Linked DNA regions of Funiculus sociatus GB2-C1. The protein of the gene in region 1 interacts with the protein of each later gene in a pairwise test. Links are inferred from orthologs where the notes say so. Each region holds a gene or a part of one and is shown on either strand. Other genes may lie near its edges.

Evidence for each region. The genes of interacting proteins can lie anywhere in the genome.
Region 2: the proteins of NDI42_RS07460 (region 1) and priA interact in binary tests that used the Escherichia coli proteins (3 or more experiments, as listed by UniProt). The link is inferred for Funiculus sociatus GB2-C1 from one-to-one orthologs.

Annotation. Positions count from the first base shown.
Region 1 is NZ_JAMPKJ010000010.1:80,727-86,322, reverse strand. What follows is about bases 2,701-5,596. They hold NDI42_RS07460 (single-stranded DNA-binding protein), read right to left. Parts: upstream 4,382-5,596; coding sequence 4,019-4,381; downstream 2,701-4,018. Other genes in these bases: NDI42_RS07455 (rod shape-determining protein), read left to right, coding at 4,681-5,596; NDI42_RS07465 (SIMPL domain-containing protein), read left to right, coding at 3,211-3,945; NDI42_RS07470 (cation:proton antiporter domain-containing protein), read right to left, coding at 2,701-2,873. In the rest of the region: NDI42_RS07475 (N-acetylmuramoyl-L-alanine amidase), read right to left, coding at 1-947; more of NDI42_RS07470, read right to left, coding at 1,467-2,700. UniProt on the Escherichia coli protein: Plays an important role in DNA replication, recombination and repair. Binds to ssDNA and to an array of partner proteins to recruit them to their sites of action during DNA metabolism. Acts as a sliding platform that migrates on DNA via reptation.
Region 2 is NZ_JAMPKJ010000007.1:79,107-85,149, forward strand. The notes cover bases 370-3,550. They hold priA (primosomal protein N'), read right to left. Parts: upstream 3,174-3,550; coding sequence 570-3,173; downstream 370-569. Other genes in these bases: NDI42_RS05430 (Uma2 family endonuclease), read left to right, coding at 370-506. Also shown: more of NDI42_RS05430, read left to right, coding at 1-369; NDI42_RS05440 (RNA polymerase sigma factor, RpoD/SigA family), read left to right, coding at 4,177-5,304; NDI42_RS05445 (GNAT family N-acetyltransferase), read left to right, coding at 5,365-5,886.

The DNA.
Region 1 (5,596 bases):
ACCGTTCGAGTTGGGGGATTGAAAGGAGAAGGCTGATTGCCAGCCAAAGTCGGGCTTTCAATGCTTCCAGCAGTAGTTCCCTGCGGTAATAGGACAATACCGCCAAAACCGCTGACGCTTGCCTGCCAGTCGGGACTTTCCTTGGTCACGTTCATCGTCACGCGGACGACTGAAGGTGAAGTATCCACCTGAGATAAGAGAATGCGACTGACACCATAGCGATTCACCCGCGACTCTGGCGATGAGAGACTACGGGATATGGTAGCGCCTTGGATGTCAAAGGTAATATTGCGGCGATCGCTACTCCGCTTTACCTTAATAATTGAAGGGCGATCGCCATTCGTCCGCAGGAAAAACCCATCATTCGTCACCTGTATATCTTCAATTTGAGCAACCGACCCAGCTGGGCTGGCGGCTGCTTGACTGCTTAAAGATCGATTGAATCCAGACGACGGCGACAAATTTCCCAAAGTTGGCTTACTGGGAGAAGTTGGCCGTATCGAGGAGAACGAAGAATTTACCAGAGTTGGTCTAGCAGAAGAATTTGGTAATTGTGAAACTCGTTGAGGTTTTGGTAATTGTACCGACCACTGACTGGGGGAAGCTCCCTGAAAGACTACTTGCTCCGGATCAAGCGTGTAACCAGGGTCTAATTCAATTACCAGGCGAGTAACATTACCCTCAAACTGTCCCACCCGCAAACTGCGTAACGCCCCCGCCAACTGCTGAGTTACCGTTGGGCGTCCGAAAGTTGTACCAGGCAAATCGATTACCAGACGTGAAGGATTAGCCAAAAGCTGCGCTTTCGGCTGCACTCCATCGTCAGTCCTAAAATCCAGCCGGTTTTGATTAGTATCAAAACGCCACGAAACCAGTTTTGCCGCAAAAGCGGGAGATGTAACCAGAAAAAGGCTCAAACAACTGGGTAATAGCCAGTAAAGTCTCACTATCGTTTCTCCAAAAGAAAGGTAAAGACCGAGTTAAAGCGGTCTGTACGCTCTAGTCCTATTTCGGGTGCGATCAAGTCGCATCCGGGGCATGGCGTAGCCAAGTTAATGATTTTAGACTGGGTTGAACGATACCACGACTGCGGCAGCAATGCAGAACATTAAGCAGGAATGGCTGATTTTACTTGCCATCTTTGGAGATGCCCTATCGAACTGGATTCATGTATCGTAAATTTTTACCCCTGGTGTTTGGCAATTAAGTGTCCTTATGCTGCCCATCGCTACATCGGTTACTCAAAATTCTCTCTAGCGAGAAAACTTTTGAATTCATTGAGTCACGCCCCAAGGACGTTGAGACAATGACTTAAGTTTCTCTAAAAGCCTTTATTTGTTAGTTGTTCGTTATCTGTGGGTAGCAGTTACAGGAAATTGGGAATTGGGAATTGGGAATTGGGAATTAAGAATTGGGAATTGAGAAAAAGTCTTACCTAGTCCCCAGCCCCCAGTCCCCGCCCCCAGTTAATCACTCTCCTTAACCGGAACTGCGGGAGCCTCTTGAAACACAAACCTTAATAACGGGGGTGCTAAGAAGGTTGTCAAGATGACCATCATAATAATCGCGGCTTCTGTGGCTTCAGACAAAGCACCACTGGCGGAACCGACACCAGCAAAGACTAATCCTACTTCGCCTCTAGGAATCATTCCGACACCGATCGCTAATCGATTAATCTGGGGTTGACCAAATACTGCAAGACCAGTAACAACCTTTCCGACAATCGCCACTACGATAAGGAAAATGGCAATTATCAAACCCTCCCGGTTACTAGGAACAGCTGGGTTGAGTACGCCTAAATCTGTTTTGGCTCCTACCGTGACGAAGAAAATCGGCACAAACATATCGGCAATGGGACACACTTGCCTTTCCAACTCTTTACGCTTATCCGTTTCGTCTAAGACTAAGCCAGCCGCAAAAGCTCCGAGTATGGCTTCTAAATGGATGGCGGCGGCAAGATAAGCCATTATAAAGGCGAAGATGAATGCTGGTATGACCAAGCTACCGCGTGTCTTGAGTTTCTCGGCAATGATCACAAAAGATTTGTTGAAGACTTTGCCAAGCAGAATCGCACCGATCAAGAAAGCACTGGCGCTGATAATCAGATAGAAAACGTTACTTACGTCCACTTTGCCAGTTTTGGCAAGACTTGCCACCACTGCCAGGACGATGATACCGATCACGTCGTCTATGACGGCAGCGCCAAGAATAATCTGACCTTCTTTGGAATTAAGACGCCCTAGTTCTGATAGAACTTTGGAGGTAATACCAATACTGGTTGCAGTCAAAGCTGCACCCGCAAAAATCGCTGGCACCGCTGGAATGCCAAACAAGATCATCAGTCCCGCAGTGCCTGCGGCAAATGGCACTGCTACCCCGACTACTGCTACGAGTAACGCCTGGATACCAACATCCATCAGTTCCCTGAAATTCGATTCCAGTCCAATTTCAAATAGCAAAATGATCACGCCCAGTTCTGCCAGAACGGACACGACTTCGCTTTGGGTTTGAAACACGTCTACCGCTGCGTCGGGGCTTAACCCTCCAGTGGATTGGAGGAAAGACATAATTACAGAACTGGAACTGTCTGCGCCGCTTTCTGGAAATACCAGCAGATGCAGGGCGGAGACACCCACCACCACGCCTCCGACGAGTTCGCCTAAGACGGGTGGTAAGCCGATGTTGTTAGATAATTCTCCCCCGATTTTGCTGGCAAGGTAAATTACGACTAAACTCAGCAGTACCCCTGCTAGGACGAGTGGGGCGTTTTCTGCTTCTGGTGTTGCTGTTGCCAGCACAGGAATGGTTTTGTTCCAAAGTGGAAATGAGAATGGGGTGATAAAATTCACCCAGGCAGTTGAAACTATCTCCATTGGGTCTGCATAATTCATTCTTCTCACTGTACAAGCTTCTTTACAAATCCCTGCGTCGATTCGGCTATGGAATTGGAGTGAACTAGGCTACAAGATGATTGCTCTCAAGGGTGTGCGATCGCTCTTAGCGATTCTTCACTCAGCCTAATTAGTTGGATTTGAGCTTGGTTTTTATTATTGAGTATAAATACTTGTTTTACCGGCTAGTGCGATCGCCTTAAAAGTATCTTTAGTTCAGTTGCCAAAACTGTAACTGTTTACACTTTCTGGCTGCTGTAGTGGCACAGTGAGAACATTCAAACTGCATTACAAGCGGTTATGTCTGTGAGGAGAATCTATGAATTTAACCTTTGCGTCTAGTTTTTGGAAGCAGGCTGGGCTGATATCGTTAGTATTGAGTGTGCTTAGCTTGAGTATTGCTACAAGAGCTGTTGCCCAAGAAAAAATGCTGCGAACCCTGACTGTTAGTGGGCGAGGTGTCGAAAATATTCCCACAACTTTGACGCAGGTGCGGCTGGGGGTGGAAGTTCAGGGGAAAGTTGCGGCGGATGTGCAGCAGGAAGCTGCCCGACGCTCAGCTGCTGTGGTGGAGCTGCTAAAATCTCGCAATGTGGAGAAATTAGAAACTACTGGCATTAGCCTCAATCCGATTTACAGCTACGAGAACAATGTCCAGCGTCTAACTGGGTATAGTGCTACCAATATTGTCAGCTTTCGGATTGATACTCAAAAAGCCGGAACTCTTCTGGACGAGGCAGTTAAAGCAGGGGCAACCCGGATTGATGGTATAAGTTTTGTAGCTGATGATAGCGCGATCGCGTCTGCTCAAAAACAAGCTCTACGCGAAGCTACCCAAGATGCCCAAGCCCAAGCTGATGCTGTTTTGAGTTCCCTAAATCTCACTCGTAGGGAAATCGTCAACATTCAAGTCAATGGCGCTGTTGTACCGCCGCCACGGCCAATACCCATAGCTGATATGGCTATGCGGTCTGAGACTCTAGCAAAAACTACTCCGGTAATTGGCGGTGAGCAAGAGGTAGAGGCATCAGTTACCCTGCAAATTAGTTATTAATCTAGGGATAAAGCATTAAAAATTCAAAATTTAAAAGGGAAATTCTTCTTTTTAAATTTTGAATTTTTAATTTTTAGAACTCGCTATCGTTATAGCTGCCCGCACTAGCATCAGTGTCTTGCTTAGAACCCAATAGATCCAGGTGATCCACCTTAATGACGGGTGTAGAACGGGTAGCTCCTGAGTTGCGATCGCTCCAAGTATCAAACTTTAACGAGCCTTGCACTCCAATCAAGCTGCCCTTACGGACAAAGTTTTCAGCTACTTCCGCCGTTTTACCCCAAAGTTCTAAATTGAACCAATCCGGCTGGTCGTTATTGCGCGATCGTCTTCTTACTGCCAGCGTCAGCTTACACTTAATGCTCCCTGACTCGAAATACTTAACATCCGGATCTCCACCTACACGCCCTACCAGGGTTACAACATTTAGAGTCATAAGAATTTTTTAGTACATTTGTACTTACGTATGGTCAATTATACTTTAGCGAACTGAAATCTTAGTCTCAAATTAACTTTATCCTGATTTACTCTTGGACGATTAGAATCATGCTTGGAAATCAGTTTGAGGCAAATTTACATAAAGAATTCTTCTTCGTGACTAGACTCAGGATAGAAAACGTAATAGAATCCACCTCGGTTCCATTTCCGTTAAGATTCCGTCACACACAACAGCATTTCATTTTGGGGGCGTAGAAACGAGTGGGTCTTTTCAGTCGCTTTTCCTTATCCCGGGACATGGGTATCGACTTGGGTACTGCTAATACCCTGGTCTATGTATCCGGCAAAGGGATTGTTCTCCAAGAACCCTCTGTGGTTGCTATGGATATGGACACTAAAACCCCGCTGGCCGTGGGGGAAGATGCGAAAAAAATGTTGGGAAGAACTCCCGGCAATGTGGTGGCCTTGCGGCCCCTTCGCGATGGTGTCATTGCCGACTTCGACACTGCCGAGCTAATGCTTAAGCATTTTATCCGGCGGGTTCATGAAGGCAGAGCATTAGTCTCTCCTCGGATTGTAATCGGTATTCCTTCAGGTGTCACTGGCGTAGAACGCCGAGCCGTTATGGAGGCAGCATCTCAGGCTGGTGCCAGAGATGTTTACCTGATTGATGAGCCTGTTGCTGCGGCTATTGGCGCTGGACTACCAGTGGCAGAGCCTACGGGTAACATGATCATTGATATTGGTGGCGGCACAACTGAAGTTGCCGTGCTTTCTTTACAAGGAACGGTTTTAAGTGAGTCGGTGCGCGTGGCTGGTGATGAGCTTTCCGAAGCTATCATGCAGTACATGAAAAAAGTCCACAACCTGGTAATCGGGGAACGTACCTCTGAAGAAATCAAAATTCAGATTGGTTCTGCCTACCCCACCAGTTTTGATGAAGAGGCAATCATGGAGGTGAGGGGTTTACACCTGCTCTCTGGCTTGCCCCGAACTGTTACTATCAAGGGGCCGGAAATTCGCGAAAGTATGTCTGAACCGCTTTCAGTGATTGTGGATGCGGTGAAGCGAACCTTAGAACGAACTCCTCCGGAACTAGCAGCCGACATTATCGACAGAGGTATCATGCTGGCTGGTGGTGGTGCTTTGTTGAAGGGGCTTGATACGCTAATCAGCCACGAAACGGGAATTGTTACTCACGTAGCGGCAGATC
Region 2 (6,043 bases), on another replicon or contig:
GAGGAGCAGAAGCACCAGACTGGTTTTATGTGCCGAATGTCCCGCCAACTTTGAATGGTAAAGTGCGGCGTTCTTATGTCTTGTGGCAAGAATACGTTGCACCTCTGATTGTGCTGGAGTTTGTCTCAGGGGATGGTTCCCAAGAACGAGACAGAACGCCGATAACTGGCAAATTTTGGGTTTACGAGCAGGCGATTCGCGTTCCCTTCTATGGCATCTATGAAGTAAATCTGGCACGAGTGGAAGTGTACCAATTAATTAACGGGCGCTATCATGTGATGCAGCCTAACGAGCGCGGACACTATCCCATCGAGCCTTTAGGGGTAGAATTGGGCATTTGGCAGGGTCAATATATGAATATGGAACTCCCGTGGTTGCGTTGGTGGGATCACGAAGGGAAGCTCCTGCTCACAGGGTGGGAGCGTAACCAACTGGCAGAAGAACGCGCTGAACGCTTGGCAGAAAGGTTAAGAGCAATGGGCGTTAATCCCGACGAGCTAACTTAGGGGATTGGTAATTGGAAATAGCTAGGAGTTAAGAGTTAATAACTTCTAACTTTCCATCACCCATCACATCAAATTCAGTGGGTCAACATCAATTGTCAAGCTGACAGAGGACGGGCAAAGAAGACGCAATTGATTAAAATCTGGCAAATGTGGCAGCGAATCCGGCGCAAACTTCAGCATAATTTGCCATCTGTATCGATTCGCCACCCGTAAGATACTAGCGGGTGCTGGCCCTAATATCTCGTAACCAGTGCTATCCTCATCTTTCTGAGTAAGCGTTGCTGCCAACATTTCGGCAGTTTCCTGAACTTGCGCGGCATCAGTGCTGCTTAGCCGCAATAGAATTAAACGCCCGTAGGGGGGATAGTTCAGCGCCTCTCGTTGTTGTAATTCTGTCTCGATAAAAGACTGGTACTCGTGACGGCGTACTGCCTGAATTACTTGATGCTCTGGGGTGTAAGTTTGAATAATTACTCGACCGGGGTCATTGCCTCGACCAGCACGACCTGCAACTTGTGTCAAGGTTTGAAATGCTCTTTCTGAAGCTCGGTAGTCGGGTAGATTTAGCAAACCATCGGCAGCGACAACTCCCACGAGTGTCACCTGAGCTAAATCTAGGCCTTTGGTAAGCATTTGAGTCCCCACTAACAAATCGGCTTCCCCATTAGCAAAGCGGGTCAGCAGGGTTCGGTGAGCACCTTTGGTGCGGGTGGTGTCGCTATCGAATCGGATGAAACGCAATTGGGGGAAAGCTTGCGCTAATTCTTGGGCGACTCGCTGGGTACCGCTGCCGAAAAATTTCAGGTAGGGGGAACCGCATTCGGGACAGGATTGAGGATGCGATCGCACAAAGTTACAGTAGTGACATCGTAACAATTCCGCCGCATCCTCATGGGTGTGGTGATACGCCAGAGAAACATCGCAGTGCGGACACTCCACCACATACCCACAACTGCGACAAGAAACAAAGGTACTGTGTCCCCGCCGATGGATAAATAAAATCCCCTGCTGTCCTCGTTCTTGCAGTTGTTGCAGTCCCTCAGTCAGCGACCGACTAAAAATGGATCGATTCCCCTGCTGCAACTCAGAGCGCATATCTACTACTTCTACAGGTGGTAGCGGACGCGATTGAATGCGTTCTGGTAATGAGAGGTAATGGGTGATTGGGGATTGGGGATTAGGGATTGGGGATTGGGGATTGGGGCTTCCCTCAATCCCAGACTCTCGGCTGAACCCCTGGTTAATATTCACCCAGGTTTCTAAAGAGGGTGTGGCGGAACCTAAAAGTAGGGGGCAATTTTCCAACTCAGCACGCCAAGTAGCGACGGTGCGGGCGTGGTAGGTTGGCGCTGGTTGGTCTTGCTTAAAGCTGGAGTCGTGTTCTTCATCTAAGATTATCAGCCCCAGTCGCGGTAAGGGGGCAAAGATGGCTGAACGGGTGCCAATTACTACTTGAGCTGCACCTGCGAGCATTTGCCGCCAAGTATCATAACGTTCGCCATCGGAAAGGGCGCTGTGATAAACGCAGACTTTATTGCCAAAACGGGCGCGGAATCGGTCGGTTAGCTGAGGCGTAAGACCAATTTCTGGCACTAGAACGAGTGCTGATTGCCCTGATTCTAAGATGGGCGCGATCGCTTGTAAATATACCTCTGTCTTCCCGCTCCCCGTCACCCCATGCAACAGCACCTCAGCAAACCCAGATAAATTTGTGATAACTTCCAATGCCTGAGCTTGGTCATTTGTCAACTCTTTCGGTTGATCCTCAGCTAAAGCGGGTTCTGCTGCACTCCGCAACATCTCCCGCTCTTGAATTACAACGCAACCTTTTTGCTCCAGGGTCTTGACAGTGGATGAACTGGCGTTGCAAATTTGCAGCAACTCTGTCAGCCATAAATCACCGCCGCGTCTTCGCAGCACTTCCAAAATTTCTCGTTGGCGTTGTGTCACATCCATCGGGAAGACATCCACAACTAGCGTTACTGCTTTCTGTAACTTTGGGCGTCCTTTTCTTGGCGGTTCTAGGTAACTTTCTACCAAGTTATTCCGCAATAACTCCCGTACTGCTCGATATGCTCCTCTGACTTGACGTTGCAGGTAGGCGAAACTATAGTCTCCAGCACTTTGAGCTTGCAGGATTTCTAGAATTTGGCGAGCCAGTGGACTAAGGTATTGGGGATTGGGGATTGGGGATTGGGGATTGGGGATTGGGAAATCTCCCTTGTCTTTTTTAATAAGGCGGATTCTTCGCTGCGATCGCCCTAGCAATCCTGGTGGCAATGCTACCCGAATCACTTGAATTAACTGAGTATAGTAATATTCAGCTACTCGGTTGAGCAGCTGCCAGTAGCTAGGCGGGAAAAACCCAGCACTGACCACATCCTCAACATCCTTTATTTTGGCGCTATTCAGTTCCGGTGGTGGTGCGTCTTTTATGCGGATAGCGATCGCTCCCAGCACCTGCGCCCCAAACGGCACACTCAGAATATCCCCCGGCTGCACTTGCAACTCACTTGGCAAGCGGTACGTATACAATTTCTTTTGCGCTTCTGCCTCTGGACAATCTACCAGCACTTCAACCCACCGATTCTCTGGAGAACCAGACTGGTAGGACGCTCTACTCTCCAGCGCACTGCCTTGTAGCACGAAATTGGGATTTGACGACATACTCTTTCCCCTCCACCTTGGCAGTCGGATGCCATCACCCGGCAAACCCCTTCCTGGCGCTTACTGTAACCAGTTAATTTTAGCTGGCTGTTGACCTTTCAGGGATTGGGGATTGGGAACTGGGGATTGGGGATTGGGGATTGGGAAAAGTCAACTTAAGCCCCGGCGAATGAATTCGCGGCTACAAAAACCAAATCCGCCTGCCTTGGCTAACGGAAAATCAAGACTTTTGAAACCCTCGCACCATCGGGGTTTTGTCTGTATAGCTGCGGTTTTAACCGCCAAGCTCTTCTTAAATTGACATCAATGAGTCTTATTTAATCCCTAGTCCCCAGCCCCTATTCCCTAGCCCCTAGTCCCCAGCGCCTAGTCCCTAACCCCCAGTCCTAAGTAAATTTGCTACCCTCTATCTATCATGCAAAGAGCGCATGTGTGTTTTTCTCCCTATTGATAGAGAGCGAAGCTAATAATTATATGAGATCCTGTTGGCATAACCAATTAAATTTTAAAAACTTTTAGAATCGCTTAGTTACAACAGGAGGCAGCAAAACTATCAAAAATCCCAAACATAAGCATTTGCTATAAGTTATTTCAAGGAATTTTATCCACGACGTGAAAGCTAAAGGCAACCGTCTGATAGACTAAAGCTTTACCTTCATTTCTCCTGATTTTTTATCCGAATCTCCACCAAATCTAAAGGAATTATATATTCTGTAATCAGGAGAACAATCAGAAAAGAATATTTTGGTAGCCTAAAAAAGCAATTTGCTTTCTCAACAGGTGGGAAAAAGACATTTTGATTGTTTCAATACTGGTAGCTGATTTGCTTAAGTCATTATCAGATAAACGAACAACAAAAATAGCAGAGAAGTAAAAAGGAGAAATAAAAATTGAGCCTTGATTCTTTGCTTATAGAGCTTGTCTTCAGTCCGTCATGGATATGTACAAAGAGAGCAATCATCTAAACACACTCGCTTTATCCAATACCGACTCAGACCTTGTTATGAATATTGCTGAACTGAACCCAAGTGACGCTCTGGAATCTATATCTGATAACGATTTTGCAGATATTCCCCAACACCATCTAGAGGAATCTGATGAAATAGGCAGTGTCGAAGCTGAAATCTCAGAGGAAGTGGATAAATTAGCGGCTGGTCGCCCTTCCGGCTACCGCAAAACCGTTTCCGACGACACAGTGGGAGCTTTCTTTAAAGAGATGGCACGCTATCCACTTCTGAAACCAGAGGAAGAAGTAGAGTTAGCGCATCGCGTCCAATTTTTAGTAAAAATAGAGGCGCTTCAAGAAAAATTGCAAGAGGAGTTGGGACGCAAGCCTACAAAGGCAGAAATAGCAGCAGCAGATGGCATGACGGAAAGGCAGCTTGAGCATCACCTTTATCGCGGTAGAGTAGCGAAAAGGAAGATGATTCGCTCAAACCTGCGCTTGGTTGTTTCTATTGCTAAACGTTATTTAAATCGGGGCGTTCAATTTCTGGATTTGATTCAGGAAGGCGCACTCGGATTAAACCGCGCGACGGAAAAATTCGACCCAGACAAAGGTTATAAGTTTTCTACCTATGCCTATTGGTGGATTCGTCAAGCAATTACCCGGACAATTGCGAATGATGCTCGGACAATTCGCTTGCCAATCCACATTGTTGAGAAGCTGAATAAACTCAAAAAAGCGCAGCGGGAATTAAAGCAAGAATTGCACCGCAATCCGACAGAAGAGGAAATGGCGAAGGCTCTAGAAATTGAGCCAAATCAGTTGCGGCAGTTGTTGCAGTTGCGGAGGCGATCGCTTTCTCTAAATCATCGCATAGGTAAGGGTGAAGAAACCGAACTGATGGATCTTCTGGAAGATGGTGATAACCAATCTCCTGAAGAACAAATGAGCGAAGCGATGATGCGTCAGGAAATTTGGGAAGTCTTAGGAGACGTTCTCACAGAGCGCGAAAAAGATGTCATCTCTCTGCGGTATGGTTTAACTAGCAGCGAACCCTACACATTAGAAGAAGTCGGCTGTTTGTTCAATCTTTCCCGCGAACGAGTGCGTCAGATTCAAAGCAAAGCAATGCGGAAACTGCGCCGTCCTCAAGTCGCTAAACGCTTGAAAGGCTGGCTTAGTTAAGTTAATAGCTAATAGCTAATGGTAATTTACAATTAGCTATTAGCTATTAGCTATTAACAAATGATCAATGATTTGAATTTGCGCCCAGCTACTCCAGCTGATGTGCCAGTGCTGTTTCGCTTGATTGAGAGGCTGGCAGAGTATGAAAAACTATCTCATGCTGTCACTGGCAATGCTAACGACCTGAAAGAACACTTATTCGGCTCTAAACCCTATGTGGAGGCGATTATAGCTGAATATAATGGGCAAGCGGTCGGGTTTGCCCTGTTTTTTCATAACTATTCGACGTTTCTCACCAAGCCGGGAATTTATCTGGAAGACTTGTTTGTTCTCCCCGCATATCGTCGTCAAGGTATTGGTAAACAGATTTTTAGCTATTTGGCAAAGCTTGCAGTTGACCGTGGCTGCGGCCGGATGGAGTGGAGCGTGCTGGATTGGAATCAACCCGCGATCGCTTTCTATGAGCGCATTGGTGCAGATGTCTTACCCGACTGGCGGATTTGCCGAGTGGCTGGCGAATCCCTCACCAACCTAGCATCTGCACCATTAACCTCTTCTGCCAGTGACGTAGGCAGCCGTTAGAGGGTGCTGTGGGGATGCAAATATCTGGGTAACTGAACCGGATTCGATCAATTGTCCAGCGCCATTTTGAACCCAAAATAGCGCCACACCATCAGCAATGCGCTTTGCCTGTGCCAGATTATGGGTGACGATTAAATCCTCTACCACTTCACTAGAA